Regions from separate parts of the Arthrobacter sp. B0316-5-4 genome, predicted to be linked through region 3. Evidence: riboswitches for the same ligand, from Rfam matches in the RefSeq annotation. Region 3 holds a riboswitch; each other region holds the start of a gene.

Region 1 (4,205 bases), on a different contig from region 3:
GGCTCCACGCCGTCCTCGCCGCCCACTCGCCAACCTATTCCTTTGACCTTCCCGGTTTCGCGGGGACTCCCAGGCCGGGCCGCCAACTCCAGGTGGAGGATTACGGCGCCTTCATCGCGGAGGCCCTGGCGTCGCGGGGCATCGAATCGTACGTCCTTGTGGGTCATTCCATGGGAGTGCAGTTTGCCATCGAAGCAGCATTGCATGCCCCCGAGCGGGTTCAGCGCCTGGTGTTGATGGGACCGGTGGTTGATTCCAGGCACAAGAGCGTTTTCCGGCAATCACTGGCCCTCACCTTGGACGGCGTCCTTCGCGAGAGTCCTTCATCCAACTGGATCGTGGTCTCCGACTACTTCCGCTGCGGGCCCCGCTGGTACCTCACCGAACTCCCTGTGATGATGGGCTATCCCACGGAAAAGCGGTTGGCCGGCATCAAGGCGCCGGTGCTGGTGCTGCGTGGGAGCCGCGACCAGGTGGCGGGCCCTGACTGGTCTCTGCGGCTTTCCCGGACCGTGGACCAAGGACGCCTGGTGGAGATTCCCGGGGTGGGACACGTGGCGCAGCACATGCGTCCGCAAGCGGTGGCGGATGCCATCCGCAGCTTCGTCGCCGCGACCACGCAGCGCAGTTAGGCAACGCAGCGCAGTTAGGCGCTGGGGCACGACGTCGGAGCGTGGGTTGGGTGCCCCTTGTTGGTCCCGGTTGGATCAGGCTAGGCTGGCCAGGCAAGCGAATAGTAAGTCTGCTTACGAAAGGGTTTGACCATGACCAGCTATGACCCGGAAGATGATCCCCAAACCTTCGGCGTGAGCGGCGCGACCGGCCCCTTCGACACCGCCGATGCCGACAGCATCCACGAAGATCCAGACATGCGCCAGGACGAGGACGATGATCCCGCTGCCTCCGCCAACCCCGATCCCCTGGACGGCAACGTCACTGGACTGGAGCCAGGGGGCGGGGTGCCCCCGGGTGAAACGCCGCCCGCCGAGGGCAGCATGAGCAGCGACCAGGGGCACGAAGAGTAACTACGTCGCCAACCCGCTGTTGCGTTGCGGGCCAGCAACGTAACAGCGGACTGGCAACGTGCCCTACGGCAGGCTCAGGATCTCCCCAAGATCGTAATCCGCAGGCTCTTCCAACTGCGCGTACGTGCAGCTTTCCGGAGTCCTGTCCGGCCGCCACCGGCGGAATTGCGTGGTGTGGCGGAACCTGTCGCCCTCCATGTAGTCGTACGCCACTTCGATCACGAGCTCGGGGCGCAGTGGCACAAACGAGAAGTCCTTACCCCCGCTCCACCTGCTTTGCGCGCCAGGCATCCGCGAACCACCGGCAGCCTCGTCCTGCTTGGCCCACTCACCCCACGGATGATCACCAAGATCCACCTGGTACGGCTCAAGCTCGGCAACCAGCGCTTCACGCTTGGCCATGGGGAACGATGCCACCACCCCCACATGGTGCAGCCGACCGGCGTCGTCGTGAAGCCCCAACAGTATGGAACCCACCACTTTCGCAGTCTTGTGCCAGCGGAAACCGGCCACCACACAGTCCGCCGTCCGAACATGCTTGGTCTTGAACATCACACGCTTATTTGGTTGATAGGTTCCACCCAGCGGCTTGGACAGAATTCCATCCAGGCCCGCGCCCTCCAACTGCACGAACCACTCCTTGGCCCGCTCGAGGTCCGTTACTGCTGGAGTGACGTAGACGGGCGGTTCGGCCTTGGCAAGCGCGGATTCCAGGATGGCCCGGCGCTCTGAGAACGGCTTGCCCATCAGGTCTTCCTCGCCCAGGGCCAGGATGTCGAACGCGATCATGGAGGACGGCGTTTTCTCGGCCAGCATCCTGACTCTGCTGTCGGCGGGGTGGATCCGTTGTTGGAGGACCTCGAATTCCAGCCTGTTGCCCTCGATCAGGACGATTTCGCCGTCGATCACGCACTTCTCCGGCAGGTTCTTCCTCAGCGCCTCAACCAGCTCGGGAAAGTAGCGCGTCATGGGCTTCTCGTTGCGGCTGCCCAGAATGACCTCGTCACCGTCCTTGAAGACGATGGTTCGGAACCCATCCCACTTGGGCTCGTAGTGCCCCACGTCGGGGATGTCCGGAACTGATTTGGCAAGCATGGGCGAGACGGGCGGCATCACTGGCAGGTCCATAGGAAATGTCTACCCTGCCGTCGGACGCCGAAGCTAGTCTTAGGCGGTGGATATCTTGGCCGTGTTGGCGGTAGTACTCGGAGTTCCAGTGCTCCTGTCGGGCTTATGGTTCTGGATAGCGCGGCAAAACCGGCGGGGAACAAGTCGTGCGGCGGTGGGCGGCATGCTGGGAATTGCCGACGAGATCTTCCGCCCGGAAACACACCAGGCCCACCAAATCCAGAAGATCCAGTACGAGCTGCCAGCTCCCGCGCCGGCCCCGAAGCCTAGGCGCACAGAGCCCCCCGCGTAGCTCGACGTACCGTCCGTTACATTAATGTGACTTTACTTTCCGGCTCATGTACCGTCGTAGGGCGACCCGTATCTCCGCTGGGCCGCTTCCGGATTGACGCCGAGCTCTGCCGCAATCCGGGATCCGCCAGACCCGCGGCAGAGGCGGGGGACCCACAGTTCCCGGGCTTGTTTCCAAGCCCTCGGGGTGAAGCCGCTAAGGCGGCCGGACGGCCTCGTCCGAACCCGACAGCTAACCTCGAAGGCGTTGAGAGGCAACCACCATGTCCCCAACCATGGACCAGCCGCGCCGCGCCCACATCGAACGCGAGCGCACCAAGCCAACCGGACGCCGTCGGGCCGAACCCAGCGGATCCCCCACCGGACCAGCAACAGCGCCTGAGGCACCAAGCACGACGCCGGAACCCGCCGCCGCTGCCACCCCCACCACGCGCGCGGCCGCCCGCGCAGCCGAGCGGGAACGGGCAGCCCGGGCTGAAGCCGAACCCGCAGAACCGGCCACCGCCGCGATCCCGGCAGTACAGGCAGCCCAAGCCGCGGCTCCGAGGTCGACCACGCCGGGCCCTCCCACGGCAGCCATCCCCATCGTGCCGCCGGCAGCACCGAAGCAGGTCACTGATCAAGCCACGCAGCAGGCCCCGCAGCCGGAGCCCACCACGGCAGCCATCCCGGTGGTGGCCGTTAGCAGGAAGGCACCTACCACCAGTCCGGCCAGGACCGGCTTGGGAGCTACGTCCACGTTCAACCGTGAACCGCAGGCCGTGCTTCGGAAGGCCGCCTCGGTCAAGCACATGAGCCAGCGCATGGCCGTGGTCGCCGGCGCCGTCGGACTGGTCCTCACGGCAGGAGGCCTCGGCCAAGCACTTGAGCTGCCGTTCTTCGGCCATGAAACGCCAGCCCAGGATGCGAATGCCCAGGGGGACCGGCAGTCGGCTTCAGCTGCGCCGGGGCCTCGTGCTTCCTATTCCACGGCGGCTTCGCCGTCGGCCTCGGCCGCGCCAACAGCTTCCACCTCATCCGCAGCCGGCCAGCCGGCGACTGTCCCGGAGGCACCTTCTGCAGTCTCGCCGTCGTCGGCTCCGGCCCCGCACGTCTCGCTTGCGGCCCCTGTGTGGGTTCCTTCGGCAGCGCCGTCGGCAGCCAACCCTGCGCCGGGCACGTCCGCAGCAGTACCGACGCAGCCTGCCCCGGCTCCCACTGATGTGCCCGCCGATACGATCACCACGGCCCCGTCTCCGGTCCCGACAACCACGCCCGCGCCGACCGTCACCCCCACGCCGACGCCCACCCCGACGCCGACCCAGATATCCAAGCCGCGCCCCACAGGAAACCCCAACGCCGGTACCAACCCGCAATCCACTGGAACGGCCCTCGACACGATCCTGGACGCGGCCAAGAAAGTAGTGAAATGAGCACGCGGCTACCCCGCACGGCAACGCCCGTCGGCTGGCATGGCCGGTACTGCACCAGCAGCCGGACCGCTACCTTTCGGCGAAGGATGGGCCGTTGGAGCTGCCAGCGCCTGAGGCGTTCCTAGGGGTCCGATCCCGGCAACCCGGGAACCCGGGCGCGCGGGCGCGCAGGTCGCCTAGATTCTGGGGCGCCGTGCCCAGCGGTGTGCCTTTAGTGCCGCGTGCAGTTCAAGCCGGATCGCGCCACTCAACGGGTCAGCCCCGATGAGTTGGCGGATCCGGCCGAGCCGGTTGTAGATGCTGCTCCTGTGCAGGTGGAGCTTCGCTGCGACATCCTGGACGGAACTGT
Region 2 (4,205 bases), on a different contig from region 3:
CAGAACGGAGACTTGTCCCATGGCCTCCTCGCACTCCATGACCAACAACCTCCCCCAGCTTTCCCACCCGGACGGCTCCCCCATCCGGGCTTTGGTGGTGGATGACGAACCCAGCCTCGCCGAGCTCATGAGCATGGGCCTGCGCATGGCAGGCTGGTCTGTGGCCGTAGCCGGCGACGGTCCGGCCGCAGTGAAGCTGGCCAAGGATTTCCGTCCCGACGTACTGGTGCTTGATGTCATGCTGCCCGGATTCGATGGCGTCGAAGTGCTCAACCGCGTCCGCGCTTTCGCTCCCGAAGTTCCCGCGCTGTTCCTTACCGCCAAGGACGCGGTGCAGGACAGGATCGTGGGCCTGGCTGCCGGCGGCGACGACTATGTGACAAAGCCGTTCAGCATGGAAGAAGTCCTCCTGCGCCTGCACCGGCTGGTCCAGCGGTCCGGGGTAGCGGCCATGGACACGGCCGAGCTGGTGGTGGGAGACCTGACCCTGAATGTCGATACCCGCGAGGTGACACGGGCCGGGCAGGATATTCCGCTGACCGCAACGCAGTTCGAACTTCTGCGCTACCTCATGGAGAATCCCAAAAGGGTTGTCAGCAAAGCCCAGATCCTCGACCGCGTGTGGGACTACGACTTCGGCGGACAGGCCAACATCGTGGAGCTCTACATCTCCTACCTGCGCAAGAAAATCGAAGCGGACCACCCGCCCATGATCCACACCGTTCGCGGTGCCGGGTACGTCATCAAGCCAGCGGACTAGCCATTGAGCACACTTTCCGGAGTGGCCAAAACGTCCCGGCGGAGTTGGCTCAACCCGTCCACCTGGCATCTGCGTACCCGATTGGTCCTGGTGGCCATGGCCCTGTTGGTGGCGATCTGCGGTGCGGTAGGCATCGTCAGCTACGCCTCCATGGACGCGGTCTTCAACAAGCAGCTCGACAGGCAGTTGGAGCAGGCGTCCAGCCGCGCGAATGACTTCGGCAGGGCGCCGTCGAACTTCCCCACTTCCCCGTCCGGAAGGCCCGACCCCCTGGAGGCGCGGGGCCAGGCCGCGGGAACGCTCAACGCCCGGATCGACGGCTCCACTGTCCGGAGTTCAGGACTCATCGACGCCCAAGGAAACCGCGTATCACTGTCCGCGGACGATGAAAAGATCCTGGTGTCGCTCCCCACGGACAACATGCCCGTGGACCGCTCGCTCTCCAATGGCGCGTACCGTCTGGTGGCCGTCGACAAGCCCTACGGCGACGTCATCGTGACTGGCCTGCCCTTGGCGGACAAGCAGAACGCCGAGGCCTCGCTGGTATGGACCATGGTGCTGGTTTCCCTTGGCGGCCTGGTCCTGATCGGGCTCGCGGGAACCGTCATCATCCGGCGCACCATGCGGCCCTTGGAGCAGCTGTCCGAAGTTGCCACGAAAGTATCGAAACTGCCCCTCGACGCCGGTGAGGTGGCCCTTGCGGTGCGCGTCCCGCCGTCGGCCTCCCATCCTGGGACGGAAGTTGGCAGCGTTGGCCATGCGCTGAACCAGATGCTGAACAACGTCTCCAGCGCATTGGAGGCCCGTCAGGAAAGCGAAACCAAGGTGCGCCAGTTCGTGGCGGATGCTTCGCACGAACTGCGGACCCCGCTGACTGCCATTCGCGGCTATACGGAGCTGCTGCGGATGACCGAGAATTTCACGGAGGACGGCAGGAAGTCATTGGCCCGCGTCCAAAGCCAGTCCGAACGCATGACCACCCTGGTGGAAGATCTCCTGTTGCTGGCAAGGCTGGACGAGGGTCAGCCCGTGAAGGTCACGGACGTGGACCTCACCCAGTTGGTGATCGAGACCGTCAGCGACGAAAAGGTCATGGCACCGGACCACATCTGGCAACTCCAACTTCCCGGGGAGCCCATCACGGTACGTGGCGACGCCACGCAATTGCATCAGGTGCTGGCGAACCTGCTCTCGAACGCCCGCAAGCACACCGACCCGGGAACGACGGTGGTCACCGGAGTCATGCTCTCAGCGGATGGCAGCGCAGTGGTGACTGTGACGGACAACGGTCCGGGCATTCCCCAGGACTTCCAGAGCCGCATTTTCTCCCGATTTGCCCGTGCTGACGCCGCAAGATCGGGGTCGGAGGGCACCTCGGGGCTGGGTCTCTCCATTGTCGATTCCATCGTTGCGGCGCACGGTGGCAGTGTTGAAGTGACCTCCAGGCCGGGGCGCACCGAATTTGCCCTGCGACTCCCGACCACCAACACCGAACGCATGTAACGAATCCGGCAAGACGACTCACCGCTTTCGTGATCTCTGTTACCTAAATGTGACTTCTGCGGAAACCTCCTGTACCGTCGAAAGGGTGGGTTGCCCCTAACCGGCCCACATCCGGGATGCGCCGAGCTCTGCCACTTCCCGGAGTCCGATCTTTCTCCGAGGCAGAGACGGGGGACCCAGAGTCTCCGGGCCCAGGCTTTTTGCCGGCCCTTGGGGTGAAGCCGCAGCGTGATGCGCGGCCGGATGACCTCATCCGAACCCGACAGCTAACTCCGCAGGCGCTGAGAGGTAATCACAATGTCTGAATTTAATGATCAGACGCGCCCTTCCGCGCGTCACCGCGACCAGAACGACACCCAGTTGACCAAGTCGCAGACCGTCCTCAAAAAGGCCGCCCGTGACGGCAAGTCCGGCAAGCGCATGCCTGTTGTTGCCGGCGTCATCGCCGCTGCACTGGGCGTTGCATCGCTCGGAACCGCCGCAAACGCAGCGTTGAACCTCCCCGAGGCAAGCCGCGTAGCCGACACCCAGGCCGCCGCCCAGGTCAGCACCAACAAGTCCGCTGAAGTCTCCGCTTCGATGGACGCCGCCGCAGCCAAGGGCGCAGCCGACCGGGCTGCTGCTGACAAGGCAGCCGCCGACAAGGCCGCAGCCGACAAGCTCGCCGCCGATCAGGCCGCTGCCGCGCAGGCTGCCGCCGACAAGGCAGCGGCAGATCAAGCCGCTGCCGAAAAGGCTGCTGCTGACGCTGCCGCCAAGCAGGCCGCCGACGCCGCTGCTGCCGCCGCCGCTGCGGAAGCTGCAGCCGCTGCTGCCGCCCCGAAGGCAGTTGACGATCCCGCCGGTGCAAAGGCCTACGCCGCCAGCATCCTTGGCAGCTATGGCTGGAGCGCGGGCGAAATGACCGCCCTGAACACGCTGTGGGAGAAGGAATCAGGCTGGCGGACCACTGCCACCAACGCTTCCAGCGGTGCGTACGGTATTGTCCAGTCGCTTCCGGCCGGCAAAATGGCTTCTGCCGGTGCGGACTGGCAAACCAACTACCAGACCCAGATCAAGTGGGGCCTGAACTACATCAAGGAACGCTACGGATCCCCGTCCGCTGCCCTGGCCTTCCACTTGGCCAACAACTGGTACTAAGCCAGACTGCTTGACTGCCGCGCCCGAAGCCGCCGTTCGCACCAGTACCCACTGGAGCGAAAAGCGGTAACGGGCGCGGCCTTGCCGTTTAACGCCGGCCGAGTCCGTTTCACAGGAGCGGCCCACGGTTCACAGTGACGTCACAGCTTCCGCCTAAAGCCCTCATAATCGGCGGCGGCATGCTGGGTACATGACGCTCACTGATCCTTCGACCTGCGCATCCCATCACGCGATCCACGGCATGAATTTGGCGATGACGCCAGAGCCCGCCCAGCGGTCCCGGCGCTCCCCCGTCGAAACCCGGACGCCCACCCCGGTCCTGGACATCACCATTCCCGCCTTCAATGATGAAGCCTGTCTGGAAGTGAATCTGCGCAGGCTCCACGGATATCTCAAAGAAACCTTTCCCCACGCTTTCCGGATCACCGTTGCGGACAACGCCAGCACGGACAACACCTTGCGGATTGCCGAGCGGCTGGCCCGCGAACTTCCTGAAGTGGTTGTTGTCCGGTTTGAGCAAAGGGGACGCGGAAACGCACTCCGACAGGTTTGGCTCGCGTCGCCGTCGCCTGTGCTTGCCTACATGGAAGCAGACTTGTCCACGGATCTGGCCGCTGTGGCTCCCCTGCTTGCACCGCTCATTTCGGGCCATTCGGATCTCGCCATCGGCACCCGACTGGCACCGGCATCCCGCGTTACGCGCAGCCCCCGGCACCAGTTGGTTGCCTGCAGCTACAACTCACTGTTGCGCACCGTCCTGGGGGCCGGTTTCTCCGATGCCCAGTGCGGCTTCAAAGCTATC
Region 3 (4,205 bases):
GATCTGTTCCGGGCGGACCTTGGACGGTCCTGCGCCGAAGCGTCCGTCCTTAGGCAGCAGATCGGCGGGAATGGTGATGCTGTTGTCGCTCACGTGTGGCTCCAATGGGTATCGGCTAGAGATGGGTCGTGGCAGGTGGCATCCGCTGCCCCTTCGACTCCCCAATTCTGCCTGACACGGCTCGGGGGCAGGAACCTGCACCCGTCATAGTCCGCCACGTGGAACGCGGAGCAACCGGATGCGACCGGAATTATCCAGAGTAATTCCAAATAAGCTAGGCTGGGGGTTGGCGTTCAAGGGGCAGCGGTGCACACCGGCTGCCCCGGCCAGGGACGCGGTACGGTGGAGATTACGCAAGGAAACTGCGTTCGAGGAGAGCTGAGCTGGATGACGGATCTGATCGATACCACTGAGATGTATCTTCGGACCATTTTGGAGCTTGAAGAAGAAAACATTGTGGCGCTCAGGGCCCGCATCGCCGAGCGCTTGCGGCACTCCGGCCCCACGGTTTCGCAAACCATCGGCCGCATGGAGCGCGATGGCCTGGTGATCGTTTCCAACGACCGCCACCTTGAACTGACCCAGATGGGCCGCAAGCGCGCCACTGAGGTCATGCGAAAGCACCGCCTGGCCGAGCGGCTCCTTGCCGATGTCATTGGCCTCGACTGGGCATACGTCCATGATGAAGCCTGCCGCTGGGAACACGTGATGAGTGAGCGGGTTGAACGTCGGCTCTACGAACTCCTCGAACACCCCACCGAGTCCCCTTATGGCAATCCGATTCCAGGACTTGAAGCCCTCGGCGGCCTGCCGACGCAGACCATCCCGCGGCTCGACGTCAACCTGCTGCAGGCCATGGATGGCTACGCGTCCGATTCCCGGGTAGTGGTCAGCCGCCTTGCCGAGCCCATCCAGGTGGAACCGGAACTCCTCACCCAACTGGACGAGGGCGGAATCCGTCCCGGTGCCGCAGTGTCGTTGGAACGTGTTGGCGAATACATCTCCGTCCGGGTTCCCGGCATCGAGGGAGCGCTCGAGCTGCCGCCTGAGGTTGCAGCCCACGTGTTCGTCTCCCTGGGCTAACCTCCCTTCGGGGCGCCGCCTCCTCGGGGATGCCGTGTCAAACCTCACTTTCGCGCCCTGCGCGACAGTGTGACCTCGGTTTTCCGGGATAGATGATAAAGGCCCCCGGCATCACGCGCTTTCCTGTTGATAACGAATTTATTACTGCAGGCTTTAATCGCCTATAGTTATCTACTAGCGCCGATACCAAAGCGTTACCTGATCCGGAGCCGAGCTCTGCCAGCGGATCAGGTGTGCCATCCACCACTGGCAGAGGCGGGGGAACCACAAGCGGCTGTCTAAAGAAGCAGCCTTGGGGTGAAGTCCGCAGCAGAAGTGCCCATTTATGCAAGTCCCTCCTGGGATACCTGTGTGCCGTGAGCGCTTCGTGCGGACCGGGTCTTTGAACTCTCTGACCCGAATCCGACAGCTAACTTCGCAGGCTTTTCAGAGAGGAATAGAGTTTGACATCGCAGAACGTCAGGGGTCGTCGCCGCGCGACCGGCCCCGCTGTTGAGCTGCGGCCAGCCCGCGCCACAATGGAGATCCGGCCCCGCGACACTGAGCGTCAAGTCCGCCGCCGTAAGAGCCCATTGCGCCAGGTTGCCGACTTTGCCGCAGCCAGTGGCGTCGGGCAGAAAGCCGGAGTGGCACTCGCCGCCACCGGCTTGGCCCTGACTGTCGGACTGCCGGCCACAAGCCCCGTGATGGCAACGTCGGAGTCGGGCCAAACTGAGTCCGCCCTTGCCGTATCCGGCGGCAGCCAGCCAGAGGTTTCCGCAGCCGCGTCGGCAAAGATCGACTTCAGCCGCGCTGCCGTTGCAACCGCAGCTGACCCTGACGGCAAGCTGAAGCAGCTGCTCAGCGCCCAGTCGGTCGGCAGCATCCAGCGCGCCTCATCCGTAGGAACCCTTGCCAGCCCCCTGGACACCCTGACGACGGCCTCGCCCTTTGGCTACCGGGTCAGCCCCCTCACGGGCGGCACCGGCGACTTCCACCGCGGCCAGGACTTCGTCGCCCAGTGCGGCACGGCCGTCCATGCAGCTGCCACTGGCAAGGTCACCTTTGCCGGCTGGCACGAGTACGGCGGAGGCAACCGCGTGGTCATCGATCACGGCAATGGCCTCGAGACCACGTACAACCACCTGTCGTCCTTCACCGTCAAAGTCGGCCAGACCGTCACCCGCGGCGATACCGTCGCGCTGAGCGGCACCACGGGCGCTTCCACGGGCTGCCACCTCCACTTCGAGGTCCAGGTCAACGGCGAAGTTGTCGACCCCATGGGCTGGCTTTAATCCAGTTGATGGTTGTCTCTCGAATTTTGAGACACCCCGTGACCTGAATGTGACATTCGCGTTCAACTGTTGTACCGTACAAAGCGCATCGGCTTTTTAGGGGGCCGGTGCACTTGAGTGGATTGCCTAGCTCTGCCACCACTCGAGGTCCGTTCGCATAAATCGTCTGGCAGGGGCGGGGGAACCACTTCTGGTCTTCGCAAGAAGACCTTGGGGTTAAGTCGCAAAAGCTTCCTTGAAGCAGCGCGGCCGGATGACTCCCATCCGAATCCGACAGCTCACCTCGCAGGCATTGGGAGAGGCTACCTACGTGTCATCACGCACTACCCCTGCGCGCCACCGCGCTGAATCGGTTCGTACGAACCCCTTGAACACTCTTTCCAAGGCTGTTTCGTCCAACGCCGGTACCGTTGGCCGTCAGGCCGTCGTTCTGGCAGCAGCCTCGGGCCTTGTCCTCAGCGTCGGCCTCCCGGCCACTGCAGCTGACACCGATGTCTCCAAGTCGGAAGCCTCCAGCACCCAACAGCTGGTCGCTACCGCCGTCGTCACGGCAGAGCCCACCGCCACCGTGGCCTTCGAGAGCCCGGTCGTGGCCACCAAGGAAGCCCCCAAGGTTGTCCAGCGTGCATCGCAGGTTACCCAGCGCACCGCGGGTTCCCAGGATGCCGCAACGGCGGTCACCGCTAAGTCCTCCGAAGCTACCGACGGTGCTGCAAGCGCCGCTGCCTCGGGCCTTGCCGCTATTGCCTACACCGGCATCGGCCACCCCTACGTGTGGGGCGGCACCACGCCCAACGGCTGGGACTGCTCCGGCTTCACCCAGTGGGTCTACGCACAGGCTGGCATCAGCATTCCCCGCGTCAACGCCTGGACGGCCATGAAGCCCACCAGCACCCCGGCCCCCGGCGACCTGGTCATGCAGAACGGTGGAGCCCACGTCGGCATCTACGTCGGCAACGGCATGATGATCAGCGCACTGAACCCGAGCCAGGGCACCCTCCTGCACTCGGCAGCCTCCACAGGCACCTCTTCCTTCTTCACCCTTCGCTAGAAAACATCCGGTTCGGGGCCGGCCAGCATACCCCCCAAGTGCTGGCTGCCCATTACCCGCGTGTAACCCCACTGCGCGCGGATACGAAAAGAGAAAATCATGACCAGTGCAAACAAGGTTGCACGGCATCGCGCTGCGGCCCCCAAGACCAGCTCGCTTGCCATCATTGCCAAGGCCGTCGGCGGCAACGCCGGTACCGTAGGCCGCCAGGCGGCCGTTATCGCTGCGGCTTCCGGTTTGGTCCTGACCAGCGGTGTCGCAGCGAACGCCGCCGAGACCAACGTTGACCGCGAATCCACGGCGACCTCCGCCCTTGACGTCCAGGCAGTGGTCCAGTCGACCATCGCCGCGGACTCCACGGTGGCCATCTCCTACGAACGTCCCGTCGTCACCACGGTGGAAGCTCCGGCTCCCGTGGAGACGAAGGCCCCTGCCAAGGCTGAAGCCAAGGCAACGGAGAGCGTCACCACGGCTGCTCCCGCCGGCAACGCGACGCTTGCCGTCAACAGCTCGGCTACGGCTGCCAAGGCTCCGGCAGCTTCCAGCGGCCTCGGTGCAGCTATTGCCGCCGCAGCGTACGCCCAGCTCGGCGTGACCCAGGACTGCACCATGCTGGTGACCAACTCCCTGGCAGCCGTGGGCATCCACTTCCATGACTGGCCGGCCGGCTACCTCTCTTTGGGCCGTACCGTCAGTGCAGCAGAAGCGCAGCCGGGTGACCTCGCCTACTACGCCAACGGCGGTTTGGCCGGACAGGCCCACATCGCTGTTTACGTCGGCAACGGCATGGCAGTCCA
Region 4 (4,205 bases), on a different contig from region 3:
GCTTGCTCTGCGGCTTCGAGCACAGCTACGCGGGCTTGCTCGGAGCCATCCACCCCGACTGCCACCACGTTCTCGACGGTCCGGGGACCAGCCTTGGCGTGCTCGGCTTTGATGTGTTTGTCTTCGGTGCTCTCCCCGAGGCGGTCCGCGCAGTACAGCGGAACAGTCACCGTGGGGCACTTGGCATGGGCGGGCAGGGCGCTGCTTACCGACCCCAGGAGGCGCCCGACGAAGCCGCCCCGGCCCCTGCTTCCAAACACCAGGAGCGCGGCCTCCGCAGAGAGGTCGAGCAGGACACCGGCAGCGTCACCGTTTTCGACCGATGCATCAACATCGATCGCGTAGGCGGAAACCTTGTCCATCGCCTGCTTGACGATTGCATCGGCGCCCTCACGGATTACCGAGTCGTCCACCGTTGCGTAGCCTCCGTCCAAACCGGAAGCGGCAAAAATAGGAACCGAGTAGGCCGTGACGATATGCAACGGAAGTTGGCGACGCTCTGCTTCACGCGCTGCCCAGACCAAGGCACACTGGCCATGCTCGGATCCGTCCACGCCAACGACGATGCCGCCGGGTGCAACCGCCTCATCCTCGCCATCGCGTGGCACTTCATTGTGTCTTCCGTGCTGGTCCATGGGGCCCGCCTCTCCACCTACTGCTTGATGTTCCGGCTATTCTGCCAGAGGTTCTCCGCGACGGATTCCCTGACTCTCCAAATGTCAATGGCCGGCGAAGGAGAAACTTGGAATCTCTCCTTCCAATGCCCACTATTCTCGGTCGGAAGTACCGAATCAAGGCGACTTCAGGCTATGTGCATAACGGTCCGGGCTCAGTTCAAACGTCGCGATATTGAGCTGCCGACGAACACGCAAAACACGACGCCGGGAAGGCTACCAATGGCCGAAAAAGTTCGGTAGTGTTCGAGTCACCGAATAGCCGGGCAGCGTGTCTCAGGACACACCCCGGCTGTTAATTTGCGGCCGCTTGGGGAACTCGGACGCGACCCCACGCGATGCCGCAGGGCACACACGTCAAGGAGGAACCAAGCAGTGTCACTCACGCCTGATTCCGGCACGGAACGAACCACCACCGTGGTCATCGGCGCCGGCCTCTCCGGTCTGGCTGTTGCCAGCGAGCTCAGCCGCTACGGGGTGGGCTCCATCGTCGTTGACGGGTTCGGATCGTTGTCCGCCACGGGGCCTTCGACCCACACGGGAATGCTCCAGCGCTGCGACATCGCCGATCCCGCAATGAAGGAACGCAGCGAGATTCTCCGCCACCTGCGCAACTACGCTGCCAACCATCATTTGGACGTGCGCAACACTACCCGTGCCGTTCGCCTGGATTTCCTGGGCGCCGACCCGTCACAGCAGCTGGGGCACGGCCCCACCGGAAGCACGGCATCGGCCACCCTCCGGGGCAGGATCGTTTCCGGTCCCCTGGAGTCCACGCCCCGTCAATGGGCGGTCCACACGGCCCACGGTGTCCTACTGGCGGACCACATTGTGGTGACGCGCTGCGCCCAGAGCCAGCTGCGCCGGATGCTGGCGGAACTTGGAATCGCCGTGGGCCAGAATTTGGCCGCGGCCATGCGGGCCGTAGGGATGCACCTTGTTGGCGTTGGGGAACTCATCACCCCAACCCCCAAAGAGGTGCTTCGGCAGGCCAAAGCTGTGGGCCAGGCCATCTCCGCCAAGGTAGCGCTACCGGCCGGCAACGGCGTAGCCATCGCGTAGCAAGGCCGCTGACCGCCCACTGGAACTTTTGCGAACAATTCTTAACGCCAAAGGCCGGCACCTTCGAAGAGTGAATCTTCGAGGATGCCGGCCTTTGAACTGAAGCGTGAGGCTTATGCGCCTGCGCGTACGTACGTGATGGGACCAGTTGCGGTCAACCAGCTGATCGGGTGGATGCCCGTCTGGTTGCCATTGATGCCACCGCTGATGGCCTGGCCGTTGCCGATGTAGATGGCTACGTGGCCGGACTGGACGATCATGTCGCCGGGCTGGGGGGTGCTGACGACCTTGCCGTAGTTCATGAACTGCATGGGCGCGAGGTCACCAACAGGGATGCCCGCGGAGCCGAGGGCCCGCTCCACCATTGCGGTGCAGTCCTGCATGATGCCGATCTGGGCGTAAGCCGAGGCGACCATTGCTGCGTTGACTCCACCGACGGCCGGTGCAGCGGCTGCGGGAGCAGCAGCAGCCGGAGCGGCAGCAACCGAAGCTGCAGCCTTTGCGACAGGAGCGGCCGCAGCGGTTGTTGCCACTGCTGCCTTCTTGGCTACAGGTGCCTCAACAACGGGAGCCGGCTTTTCGATGACCGGAGCTGCTACGGATGCAACAGCAGGGCGCTCGAAGTTGACGGTCGCCGTCGAAAGGGCGGTAACAACCTGGGTGGGTGCCTCGGAAACGGTCTCGGCGACCGTGGCGGGGCTGGAGTCGCGCTGAACCGGGGTTTCGGCTGCGTGTGCAGCGATGGAACCGGTCAGGACAAGGCCAGAGGCTGCTGCGATAACAGCTGCCTGGCGGCCAGCGCCGGAAGCGTTGCTGGCGACTGCCTTGGAGATGGAGATGAACGGATTAGGACGTACGCTGTCCGCCTTACGACGGCCGCGAAGAATGCTTGAAGACATGAAAAAGCCTCTCCCGATGCCTGCGAGGTTAGCTGTCGGATTCGGATGGGAGTCACCCGGCCACTATCCCCCGCTGTTCAGCGGAAGCATCGTGACTTCACCCCAAGGCACACTCGAAAGTGGCCTAAATTGGGTTCCCCGTCTCTGCCGTAAGGTTTGTCTGCGAACGGATTCCGGACTGCGGCAGAGCTAGGCAATCAGGCCGGAAGTGCCCGCTACGTGGAACAGGCACAGGTACTACCGTACGCGATGATCACGCCGAAGTCACATTTAAGTAACGAGAACCGGGCTTTTGGCGTGTCGCGGTAACCATTCCGAGATATTCGCAGCTACGTAGAAAAGCCCGTTATTCCGCGGAATCTCCCGCATCTGTGTCGTTGGAGGCTGCGAGTTTCTTCCGTGCGGTAACGGCGAGATAAATAACGAGGCCGACAGCAACCACGGCCAGTCCCACGATGCTCCACGGGAAGGGCTGCGATGCGTCCGCGGCCGGGGTGCTGGCGGCCGTTCCGGGTGCCGCAGTTCCCGCCGTCGGGACCGTATTGGAAGGTGCCGACGGCGAGGCGCCCGCAGTGCCGCTGGCCGCCGTCGTGCTTCCAGCAGCGGCCGTGAACGTGAAGGTGCCCTCGATGGGGTGCGAGTCGGAGCTGACCACACGCCAGACCACCGTGTACTCCCCAGCCGGTGCGCCTTCGCGGATCTTCTGGACCGCCTGGTTGTCGATAATTTCGACGGGCCCGTCCGCCCAGTTTTCGCCGCCCGCAGTGACCGTCACGCCTGACCCGATGGCCAGCGGCCTGTTGTTGAACGTGATGGAGACCGACGCCGGGACGGCAGCCACGCTGGAACCGTTGGCCGGCGCTGTGGATTCGGCGACGTCGTGCGCGGAGGCCGGGGCCGCGGAAAACAACAAGGCGGACGCGAAGGCCAGGGCAGCAACGACGGCGGCCAGAAGCGGGCGGATGGTGCGCATGGGGCGGTTTCTCCTAGTGTTGGCTTCCTTACAGACTAGGCGAATCGTCCGGAGGCCCATATCCGACGGCATAGGATTTGAGGGCACACTCCCCTCGATCCCCGGAGTCCTTCATGCTTAAACAAGGTTCTGCCATCGACCGCTACTTCAAAATCTCCGAGCGTGGCTCCACATACTCCCGGGAAATCCGCGGCGGCTTCGCAACCTTCTTCGCCATGAGCTACATCGTGGTCCTTAACCCGTTGATCCTTTCCGGGCCGGACTCCAGTGGAGCTTCCCTGGGATTCACCGCAGTGGCGGCCACCACGGCATTCGTTGCGGGCATCCTGACCATCCTCATGGGCGCCTGGGCCAAGCACCCGTTCGCCGTGGCCACGGGCCTGGGCGTTAACGCGTTCGTGGCTGTCACCGTCGCCTCGCACCCCGGCCTGACGTGGCCGGACATGATGGGCCTTGTGGTGCTCTCGGGCCTGACCATGTTGATCCTGGTCCTCACCGGTTTCCGTACCGCCGTTTTCAAGGCCGTGCCGGAAGCACTCAAGACCGCGATCGTGGTGGGCATCGGCCTCTTCATCGCGCTGATCGGCCTGGTCAATG

The links. Region 3 has a riboswitch for cyclic di-AMP ahead of AC5RU9_RS15050 (C40 family peptidase). Riboswitches for the same ligand answer to the same signal wherever they lie in the genome.
Region 1: it holds a riboswitch for cyclic di-AMP, as region 3 does, so the genes downstream of both, AC5RU9_RS17685 (hypothetical protein) here and AC5RU9_RS15050 (C40 family peptidase) in region 3, are expected to answer to the same signal.
Region 2: it holds a riboswitch for cyclic di-AMP, as region 3 does, so the genes downstream of both, AC5RU9_RS11570 (aggregation-promoting factor C-terminal-like domain-containing protein) here and AC5RU9_RS15050 (C40 family peptidase) in region 3, are expected to answer to the same signal.
Region 4: it holds a riboswitch for cyclic di-AMP, as region 3 does, so the genes downstream of both, AC5RU9_RS09530 (NlpC/P60 family protein) here and AC5RU9_RS15050 (C40 family peptidase) in region 3, are expected to answer to the same signal.

What each region holds. Positions count from the first base shown of each region.
Region 1 covers NZ_JBNHFN010000005.1:435,110-439,314, reverse strand. Annotated here, with positions in the region: gene AC5RU9_RS17700 (alpha/beta fold hydrolase) at 1-632, shown strand, start outside; gene AC5RU9_RS17695 (DUF6480 family protein) at 765-1,025, shown strand; gene AC5RU9_RS17690 (ATP-dependent DNA ligase) at 1,089-2,153, opposite strand; cyclic di-AMP (ydaO/yuaA leader) riboswitch at 2,560-2,705, shown strand; gene AC5RU9_RS17685 (hypothetical protein) at 2,708-3,856, shown strand; gene AC5RU9_RS17680 (helix-turn-helix domain-containing protein) at 4,033-4,205, opposite strand, start outside.
Region 2 covers NZ_JBNHFN010000003.1:652,670-656,874, reverse strand. Annotated here, with positions in the region: gene AC5RU9_RS11580 (response regulator transcription factor) at 20-760, shown strand; gene AC5RU9_RS11575 (sensor histidine kinase) at 764-2,263, shown strand; cyclic di-AMP (ydaO/yuaA leader) riboswitch at 2,397-2,556, shown strand; gene AC5RU9_RS11570 (aggregation-promoting factor C-terminal-like domain-containing protein) at 2,561-3,403, shown strand; gene AC5RU9_RS11565 (dolichyl-phosphate beta-glucosyltransferase) at 3,657-4,205, shown strand, end outside.
Region 3 covers NZ_JBNHFN010000004.1:670,458-674,662, reverse strand. Annotated here, with positions in the region: gene serC (phosphoserine transaminase) at 1-93, opposite strand, end outside; gene AC5RU9_RS15060 (iron-dependent transcriptional repressor DtxR) at 388-1,083, shown strand; cyclic di-AMP (ydaO/yuaA leader) riboswitch at 1,308-1,522, shown strand; gene AC5RU9_RS15055 (M23 family metallopeptidase) at 1,527-2,357, shown strand; cyclic di-AMP (ydaO/yuaA leader) riboswitch at 2,502-2,663, shown strand; gene AC5RU9_RS15050 (C40 family peptidase) at 2,668-3,408, shown strand; gene AC5RU9_RS15045 (NlpC/P60 family protein) at 3,508-4,205, shown strand, end outside.
Region 4 covers NZ_JBNHFN010000003.1:211,497-215,701, reverse strand. Annotated here, with positions in the region: gene AC5RU9_RS09540 (universal stress protein) at 1-635, opposite strand, end outside; gene AC5RU9_RS09535 (FAD-binding protein) at 1,050-1,736, shown strand; gene AC5RU9_RS09530 (NlpC/P60 family protein) at 1,850-2,635, opposite strand; cyclic di-AMP (ydaO/yuaA leader) riboswitch at 2,639-2,807, opposite strand; gene AC5RU9_RS09525 (copper resistance CopC family protein) at 2,982-3,608, opposite strand; gene AC5RU9_RS09520 (NCS2 family permease) at 3,722-4,205, shown strand, end outside.